3 regions of the Blautia sp. AF32-4BH genome follow, and region 1 is predicted to be linked to each of the others. Evidence: riboswitches for the same ligand, from Rfam matches in the RefSeq annotation. Region 1 holds a riboswitch; each other region holds the start of a gene.
What was found. A riboswitch is a leader RNA that binds a small molecule or an ion and turns the genes downstream of it on or off. The one in region 1 is predicted to bind thiamine pyrophosphate.
Positions count from the first base shown of each region.

Region 2: linked by a shared signal. The riboswitch ahead of DWZ44_RS12740 (energy-coupled thiamine transporter ThiT) and the one ahead of DWZ44_RS01735 (TenA family protein) in region 1 are both predicted to bind thiamine pyrophosphate.
Region 3: linked by a shared signal. The riboswitch ahead of thiM (hydroxyethylthiazole kinase) and the one ahead of DWZ44_RS01735 (TenA family protein) in region 1 are both predicted to bind thiamine pyrophosphate.

Region 1 covers NZ_QTVL01000001.1:367,023-370,050, reverse strand. The annotation lists gene thiE (thiamine phosphate synthase) at 1-49, opposite strand, end outside; gene thiD (bifunctional hydroxymethylpyrimidine kinase/phosphomethylpyrimidine kinase) at 61-864, opposite strand; gene DWZ44_RS01735 (TenA family protein) at 861-1,535, opposite strand; TPP riboswitch at 1,760-1,859, opposite strand; gene DWZ44_RS01730 (transposon-transfer assisting family protein) at 2,069-2,269, opposite strand; gene DWZ44_RS01725 (LPD25 domain-containing protein) at 2,273-3,028, opposite strand, start outside.
Region 2 covers NZ_QTVL01000010.1:38,556-41,583, reverse strand. The annotation lists gene DWZ44_RS12750 (hypothetical protein) at 1-65, shown strand, start outside; gene DWZ44_RS12745 (SpoIIIAH-like family protein) at 79-798, shown strand; gene DWZ44_RS12740 (energy-coupled thiamine transporter ThiT) at 870-1,538, opposite strand; TPP riboswitch at 1,604-1,713, opposite strand; gene DWZ44_RS12735 (DUF4867 family protein) at 1,866-2,483, shown strand; gene DWZ44_RS12730 (L-fucose/L-arabinose isomerase family protein) at 2,593-3,028, shown strand, end outside.
Region 3 covers NZ_QTVL01000002.1:45,313-48,340, forward strand. The annotation lists gene DWZ44_RS02965 (ketopantoate reductase family protein) at 1-87, shown strand, start outside; gene DWZ44_RS02970 (Gfo/Idh/MocA family protein) at 109-1,086, shown strand; gene DWZ44_RS02975 (response regulator) at 1,148-1,321, opposite strand; TPP riboswitch at 1,478-1,589, shown strand; gene thiM (hydroxyethylthiazole kinase) at 1,716-2,537, shown strand; gene thiE (thiamine phosphate synthase) at 2,524-3,028, shown strand, end outside.

The sequences.
Region 1 (3,028 bases):
TCATTAGTTGACGATCAGTAACAAGATAAAGTGTATAATCAAAGTTCATTTTGCACCTGCCTATTCTTTAGATAAACCATGCTGATACAATTCGTAGAAATGGTGCGTCGGGCCACAGCCTTTTCCAATCGCAAGAGAGTGTTCGATTGCCATTGTGACATAAGCCTTTGCAGATTCGACTGCAAGCGGAACACTTTTTCCCTTTGCAAGCTGGGAAGCGATTGCAGAAGAAAAGGTACAGCCTGTCCCATGAGTATTTTTCGTATCAATGCGGGATGTTTCAAAATGGTAGAAATTTTCTCCATCAAATAGGACATCAACAGCATTTCCTATATGATGTCCACCCTTGACAACAATCGCCTTACAACCCATGGCATATATTTTTCTTGCGGCAGCCTCCATATCTGAAACTGTGGAAATCTGCATATCCGCTATTTTCTCTGCCTCTGGAATATTCGGAGTAAGTACATCGGCCAGTGGAATTACTGTGTCTATCAAGGTGGAAACCGCCGTAGGATTCATCAATGGGCAGCCATTTTTGGCATACATAACCGGGTCGATTACGACATTTTGGGGCTTATATTGTAATAGTTTCTTTGCCACCGCTTTCATACATTCTGGTGTAGAAAGCATACCGATTTTTACTGCGTCCACTTCAATATCTTCAAATACGGCGTCAATCTGTTTTTCAATCATATCCGGGGTAATATCTTGGATGTCGATAACACGGCTGGTGTTCTCTGCAACAACAGAAACAATAACACTCATTCCAAATACACCGTGAGCAGAAAAAGTTTTCAAATCAGCCTGAATACCTGCACCTCCGCTGCAATCTGATCCGGCAATGGACAATACTTTTTTCATTTTGCATTTTCCTCCATTCTCTCGTTCCGATAGGCCATCTTCCAAAAAGCAAGCTCTAACAAACTTGCTTTTTCAAAAATATCAGCCAGATACTTTTTATTTGCTACTGATAACCCGGCACATTTATGCTCTGCAAAAGCAGACCATTCTTTGCAGCTTTCTGCATATTGTTCATCCGCATAATCTTTGATAAAGTCCCAATATCTTGACTGTCTGCTTGTAGGAACAGCCGCCAATTTGCGGAATATATAGCTGTAACTTAGCATACAGGGAAGAACCGCCATTAAAATTTCTTCATTCTTTCCATGTGACGCAATCTCAAACATGAAATCAATGTAATTTTGATTTTCAGGCAAAGGGGCGATCAGTTCAATATCATCATCTGTTATGCAAAATTGCTTTAGATAATCCAGCCGCACTTCCGATTCCGTATCATTTACAAAGTTCAGCATGGAGTAGTAAAGCTGAATTTCTCTTAATGTAGCAGCATGAAAAATTGCCTTTCCGTATATGCGGGCATAGTTTTTCAGATAGATACTATCCTGAATCATATATCTCTTGAATTTTTCAAGAGGTAGCTTTCCAGTTTGCACTTCCTGCACAAATGGGGTAGCTGCACATTCTTCCCAAATGGGGATGTTGTGGGTTAAGATGTCTTTCATAAATGCCATGTTTGATCCTCCTAAGATAAAAAAATAGAGCCTCTAAAACAATTAGAAGCTCTTTCAGACGCAATACGAGCGTAAGAAATTGCTTCCCTACGCCGGTATTAGCCGACAGGTCCAGAGGTCAGGTCTTACCTTTTTCAACTTGTTCAGTTCCCTCGCAAACACATATCATATCTTATTCAATTAAAAAAGGACATTCCCAAAACAGAGAATGTCCAAAAAATACGAATCTGTATTCTTCAGCTCCCTGCGTTGGTATTAGCCAACAGGTTCAAAGGGTCAGGTTTTAACCTTCTCAACTACAAGGTAGTCCCCCTGCTTGAGTATTATTATAGTTAAGAAGTCCCCAAAAGTCAAGTCTACGCATTTAGGGCGGTAAAAGTCCACGGAAATCAAGGGTTTTTCCGCATGGTCGGCAGGCAGGTGGATAAAGTTATCCTGTTCCCCTCAAAACGGGGTTCTAAATGCGGGAAAATGGACAAAAAAAGAAGCGCCGGACGCAGAGGCTTTGACAGCCCCCGCACCCGGCGTTTTGCTTATTCGTCTGTGAAGTGGAACCGCTGCGCCGCAAAGTCGGCGTCGCTCATGGCGTCCAGCTTATCGGCGGTCTGACAGGCCAGCACCGCCATTTCCTTGTCCATGTCCGGCAAAGCTGCCCGGAGATTTGCCGCCGTCTTGCGGCGGTCGGCGTTGTGGTACAGACAGATCAGGTTTTCTTCTTCCACGGTGAAATACATTCCTCATACCTCCATTTCTTTTGATTTTTCCCGCGCCGGGGGTTTCTTTTTCTGTTCCTCCTTGGCGGCGGCAAGCTGCGCCCGGATGGACGGTTTCTTTTGCTTCTGCGTCGTCTTTCGGGTCTGCTTGGGCTTTTTGGCCTCCGCCTTGGCTGCCTCGGCCACATCCAAAAGGGAAATCTGTTCCCCGGCTTTTGCCCTTGCTTCCAGTTCCTCCATAGACGGGGCATTGTTCATCATGCCATCGATCATGTTGTAGTTCTGCTCGGTGGACATTTCCGCCGTCTTGATATGGCTTTCCTGCTGGGCGGGGATGGCAAAGGCCCTTGTGCCGTTTGCCATAATAAGATACCTGCCGTCCTCCGACTGGTGGTGGAATCCATACCCGGCGGCCTCCATCTGTTCCCGGCTCCTGTCGGTCAGATAGAAACGGCCCCTTGGCGTCTGGATTTGTTCGCCGGTCATGCACTCGTCCGGCGTGAGCTGCTTTTCCGGCTGGGCGAAAAACTCCGGCACCTGCCGGTAGTCGGCCCCCTCGTCCACATAGTAGGCAGTCTGTTTCCCATCCTGCCGGAACACCACAATATCCCCCGTAGAGAGGGAATGTCCCTTGTAATCGGAGGGATGTTCTATGTTGAAGCGGCGGTAAATCTCGTCCAGTGTGGTGTCCTTGTCCAGCGGCGCGGTGTAGACAAGCTGATAATTCTTCCTGTCCACCGAAAGCCCGTCCGCCTGCAAGTCCTCATAGGAACGATAGCG
Region 2 (3,028 bases), on a different contig from region 1:
AGGAGGCCGTGATGGCATTATTTCAGGTGGGCGCAAATAAGATTAAAGTAGTCAAAATGAAGTAAAGGAGTCAAATGCGTGGAAAAATTAGAACAGGAAATGAATGCACCTGAGAAAATGGCAGAGACACCATCGCCGAAAAAGACGGCCGGGAAAAAGAAAAAATTCCGGAAAAATCAGGTCATCATCACCGCCCTTGCGATCATGATCGCCGTCGCCGGATACATCAACTATGCTGACAGTACCCTGTCCACGAAGGAGAAGGCAGACGGAACCACGGCGGATGCCAGCACCGTTTTAAAAGACATCTCCAGCCTGGACACCGATATCACCGACGAGGTGGATGCCGGCACAGCAGGGGACTCGTCGCGGACCGTCACCGAAACGCCGGGAGAGGCAGTCCTTGCCGGGGCATCTACATACATGGCCCAGGCCAGAATCGACCGCGAACAGATCCGTTCCCAGAACAAAGATACCTTAAATGAAATCATCAACAACACCAATCTCTCCGAAACCGAGCGCCAGAGCGCTGTCCAGAGCATGGTGGAAATGACGGAACTCGTAGAAAAAGAGTCAGCAACTGAACTCCTCCTCGAAGCCAAAGGCTTCACCGACGTCGTTGTAAACCTGACCGGCGAAACCGCCGACATCGTCGTTCCGATGAAAGAAGTAACCGAGGAACAGCGTGCCCAGATCGAAGACATCGTAACCCGCAAAACCGGAATCGGCGTAGAAAACATCGTCATCACCCCCATGAGCTCCGCCGCCGACACAGCCGCAGAGGAGAGTGCTCAGTAAATTTTGATATCCACGTAAAAAATCCGGAAACGCAAAATCATGCGTTCCCGGATTTTTTCACGTAATTCTATTTAATTTGCACCATGTGCCGTTCTTGCAACCGTCTGCAGTGCTTTCTTCACCGGCGGCAGCGAGATCAGAATCACCGTCAGCACACCTTCAGCCAGCAGATAGCTGTAGTTGTAAATAATCGGATACAGCGCCTTTAAAGACTGCGGGAAATTCTCCGGCATATAATCCATCCAGTACAGATACCCGCCTAACGTATGGAAAAATCCCCTCGCCAGCACAGCTACAATATACCCGATCAGCAGCCCGTTTTTCTTCTTTCCAAAGAATCCGGCCACACCCAGCGCCGCAAACGCAAACACATAATCACAGCACACCTGGAACAGCGACAGCACATACGGCCCCTGGATAAACTGCAGCAGTCCATAAGCAAAACCAACGAGAATACCCGTCTTCGCCCCATACCAGTTCGCAATCAGCACAATAAACAGCATCGAAAACAACGTAACCGATCCCCCGTACGGCAACTCAAACACCTTCACATACGAAGTCACAAACGCCAGCGCCATCCCCATCGCACAAAACGCCAGCTTCCTTGCATCCATTCCCGTCCCCTTACTCTTCTGAGCAGAAAGAACCGAAGCAATCACCACCAGCGCCACCATCAGCACCACGCATCCAACATAACCGGCCGTCGTCAGTCCGCCGTCAGCAGTAACAAAAAAACTCATAAAAAAACCTCCTTCGCATTCCGCTTGGAGGGGCTCACATAAAAACACAGTCCCGAATCACCTCCGAAACCACGTTCCAGCTTCCCTACGCAGGAATTATCCCGTTCAGGTAGTGAGGGTCCGTGAGCTTATCCCTGTCCCACGTTCTCAGCCAAAGGCTCCCCTAGCGTCTTATTATTTTAACGTATTAAAGTATACCAACCTCCCCCTTATTTGTCAACCTACCCGTTTTTTCATCCAAATACATGTTGACAAGAAGTACATACAAGTGCTATATTACAATTAGTTCAATCATTAAACTAATTGTACGAAAGGAGCACCAACACAATGCAGATTCTGAAAGTAACAGACGAAGCATTCCGCCAGTACGGCAAAGTCATCAAAGACCTCGACGTCAGCGACATCATCACCGCCATGTCCGAGACCCCATGTCCCGACGACGTAGTCTACGAGCCTGCCATTGAAAGCCTCGAAGCCTGCAAAAGCGCCCAGTCCGTATCCGACAGCCTCTACGGCGGCATGCCGATCCAGATCGGCTACTGCAACGGCCACAACCATTTACTGAACGCCGTAGAATACCACCGCGACAGCGAAATCAACATCGCCGTAACCGACCTGATCCTGATCCTCGGAAAAGAACAGGACATCACCGAAGACCACACCTACGACTCATCCAAAATGGAGGCCTTCTTAATCCCGGCCGGAACCACCATTGAAGTCTACGCAACCACCCTCCACTACGCACCATGCAACGTGGCAGCCAGCGGCTTCAAATGCGTCGTAGTCCTTCCAAAAGGAACCAATACCGACATCACCCTGGAAGAAAAACACACCCCGGAAGACGACCTGCTCTTCGCCAGAAACAAATGGCTCTTAAGCCACCCGGATGCAAACATCGCTGGAAGCGTAGCAGGCATCAAAGGAGAAAACCTCTCGGTAAAATAAAACCAGAGACAAAACCAGAAATCAGAAACACTGCCCCAAAAGAGCAGTTCTGAACATAAAAAGAAACCAAAAACCAAGAAAACCAAAAAAAGGAGGATCTTCAAAAATGATCAACAATACACCGGAAATCAAATTAGGTATCGTTGCAGTAAGCCGTGACTGCTTCCCGAACAGCCTTTCCGAGAACAGAAGAAAAGCAGTCGTAAAAGCATACGACGGAGAAATCTACGAATGTCCAATCATCGTCGAGAATGAAATCGACATGATGAACGCACTCGAAGAACTGAAAAAAGCAGAGTGTGATGCACTTGTTGTATACCTTGGAAACTTCGGACCGGAGACCGAGGAAACCCTGCTTGTAAAATACTTCGACGGACCTTGCATGGTAGTAGCAGCAGCAGAAGAGACCGGCGACGACCTTGTAGGCGGACGCGGCGATGCATACTGCGGCGTTCTGAACGCAAGCTACAACCTGAAACTGCGCAACCTGCACGCATACATTCCAGAGTACCCGGTTGGCGATGCAGAAGACGTAGCAGCCATGA
Region 3 (3,028 bases), on a different contig from region 1:
ACGTACCATATGATCAAAGCACTGGAAGAGAAAAACGACGGACGGTTTGACTACAGCGGAAGCGAAGAACCGCTCTGGTCGAAATAGATACGATAGGAGAATCTCACGATGAAAGAAATCAAATGGGCTGTACTCGGATGCGGTGTGATTGCAAATGAAATGGCGGTCGCACTACAGAAAAACGGAAAGAATATTTACGCGGTCGGCAACCGGACCCATGAGAAGGCGGCTGCTTTTGCGGAGAAATATGGAATTGGAAAAGTTTACGATGATTTCCATGAGATGTTTACCGATCCGGAGGTCGATGTCATTTATATCACGACGCCGCACAACACGCATCTTGGCTTTATGAAAGAGGCGATTGCCAATGGAAAACACATTCTCGTTGAGAAATCGATTACGCTGAACAGTGACGAGCTCGACGAGGCCATAGCGCTTGCAAAAGAAAAAGATGTCATCATCGGAGAGGCAATGACGATTTACCATATGCCGATCTACAAAGAGCTGAAAAAACTTCTCGACTCCGGCAGTCTCGGCAGAGTCAATCTGATCACGATGAACTTCGGCAGTTTCAAAGAGTACAACATGAAGAACCGTTTCTTCAACCGGAATCTCGCAGGCGGCGCGATGCTTGATATCGGCGTATACGCACTCTCCTTCATCCGCTGGTTCTTCGACTCTAAGCCGGATCAGCTCCTTTCCCAGGTAAAGCCCGCTCCGACCGGTGTGGACGAGCAGGCCGGCCTCCTTCTCACCAATCAGGAAGGACAGATGGCAAGTGTGATGCTCTCTCTCCACTCCAAACAGCCGAAACGCGGCATGGTTTCCTGTGAGAACGGATTTATCGAGATCATGGAGTACCCGCGTGCCTGGGAAGCAAAAATCACAGACGCTTCCACCGGCGAATCCGAAATCATCAAAGCCGGTGACAACGCCGATGCACTCGCCTATGAGCTCGCCGACATGGAACGCGCCATCAATGGAGATGCATCTACCATGCACCTCGACTACACGAAGGACGTCATGGATCTGATGACCTCCTTCCGCAGAACCTGGGGCTATACGTACCCGGAGGAAGAAAAATAAGATTCGCACATCAAAAGCCCCTGCCCGGCACACATCAGATGCCGGGCAGGGGCACTTCTTTTCACCTGCAATACTCTGCAATTTTCTTTTTCAGTAATTCCGCATCAATCGGCTTTGCGATATGCACGTCCATGCCGGCCTCTTTTGCGGCCTGCCGGTCTTCAACAAAGGCGTTGGCGCTCATGGCGAAAATCGGAATGGAAGCGGCATCATCACGTCCATGACTTCCACGCATATTTTATACTTCATTTTACGCTGATATTATTTTCTCTGTCAACCCAAATAACATTACATTTCCAATATTTTGCATGTCTTTTTTATTTTTCTGAAATTTTTTTAAATCTTCCGTTTTTCTCTTGCACAATTGTTTTTATGCGTATATAATTGTCTGCAGAAAGCAAAGGGGAGCTCGCGTGCGAAGCGGGCTGAGAGTAGGATGCATCTCCTAGACCCTGAACCTGATTTGGGTAATGCCAACGTAGGGAGATACGATATGCACATTTTCTGCAGATATACCTCCACGTATATCTGCTTTTTTAATCTCTATGAACACATCATCAACAGGTTCTTCCAGTACCACAAGGGAATTTGCTTCTGCAAAAATACTCACACAGGAGGAACAAAAAATTATGTTAGGCACTTGTCTTGACAATGTCAGAAAAACAACCCCTCTCGTACACAACATCACAAATTACGTTACAGTAAACGATGTCGCCAATATTCTGCTGGCATGCGGCGCAAGCCCGATCATGTCCGATGAACCGGAGGATGTCGAGGATATCACCTCCATCTGCGGCGGTCTGAACATCAACATCGGAACGCTGCACAGAACGAGCATCGACGGCATGTACCGTGCCGGTGCAAAAGCAGCTTCGCTCGGCCACAAAATCCTGCTCGATCCAGTCGGCGCAGGCGCAAGCCACTTACGTACTTCGACCGCAGTCGGACTGATGGAAAAAATCCCGTTCACCGTCATCCGCGGAAATATTTCCGAAATCAAAACACTGGCACTCGGAAGCGGAACGACAAAGGGTGTTGACGCAGACGTTGCCGATAAAGTAACAGACGAAAACCTCGACAGCGCCGTTGCTTTTGCAAAAAACTTTGCGAAAGACCACAACTGTGTTGTCGCCATCACAGGAGCGATCGACCTCGTTGCCGATGCTGACACCTGCTACGTGATCCGCAACGGACGCGCCGAGATGGGAAGCATCACCGGAACAGGCTGCCAGCTCTCCGGCATGATGACCGCTTACCTCGTTGCCAACCCGGACGAGCCGTTAAAAGCCGCTGCTGCCGCTGTCTGCGCGATGGGACTTGCCGGCGAGATCGGCTGGAGCCATATGAAACCGGAAGACGGCAACTCCACCTACCGGAACCGCATCATCGACGCCATCTACCACATGGACGGCGAGACGCTGGAGAAAGGTGCAAAGTATGAAGTGCGATAAAAAAGGCCTGCTTTTATATGCTGTGACAGACCGCAGCTGGCTGAACGGCGAGACACTGTACAGCCAGGTGGAAAAGGCTCTGCAGGGCGGCGCAACGTTTATCCAGCTCCGCGAAAAAAATCTTGACCAGGATCACTTTATGGAAGAGGCACTGGAACTGAAAAAACTCTGTGCCGCATACCATGTTCCTTTCGTCATCAACGATAACGTGGAAATCGCAGCTAAGATGGATGCGGACGGCGTTCATGTCGGCCAGAGTGATATGGAGGCCGGCGATGTCCGTGCAAAGCTTGGCCCGGACAAGATCATCGGCGTTTCGGCACAGACCGTGGAACAGGCCATTCTCGCCGAGCAGCGCGGGGCAGATTACCTCGGCGTCGGCGCAGTCTTCCACACCGGTTCCAAGGCGGATGCGGAGGATGTCAGCCACGAAACGCTGACTGCTATCTGCAATGCCGTTAAAATCCCTGTCATCGCCATCGGCGGCATCA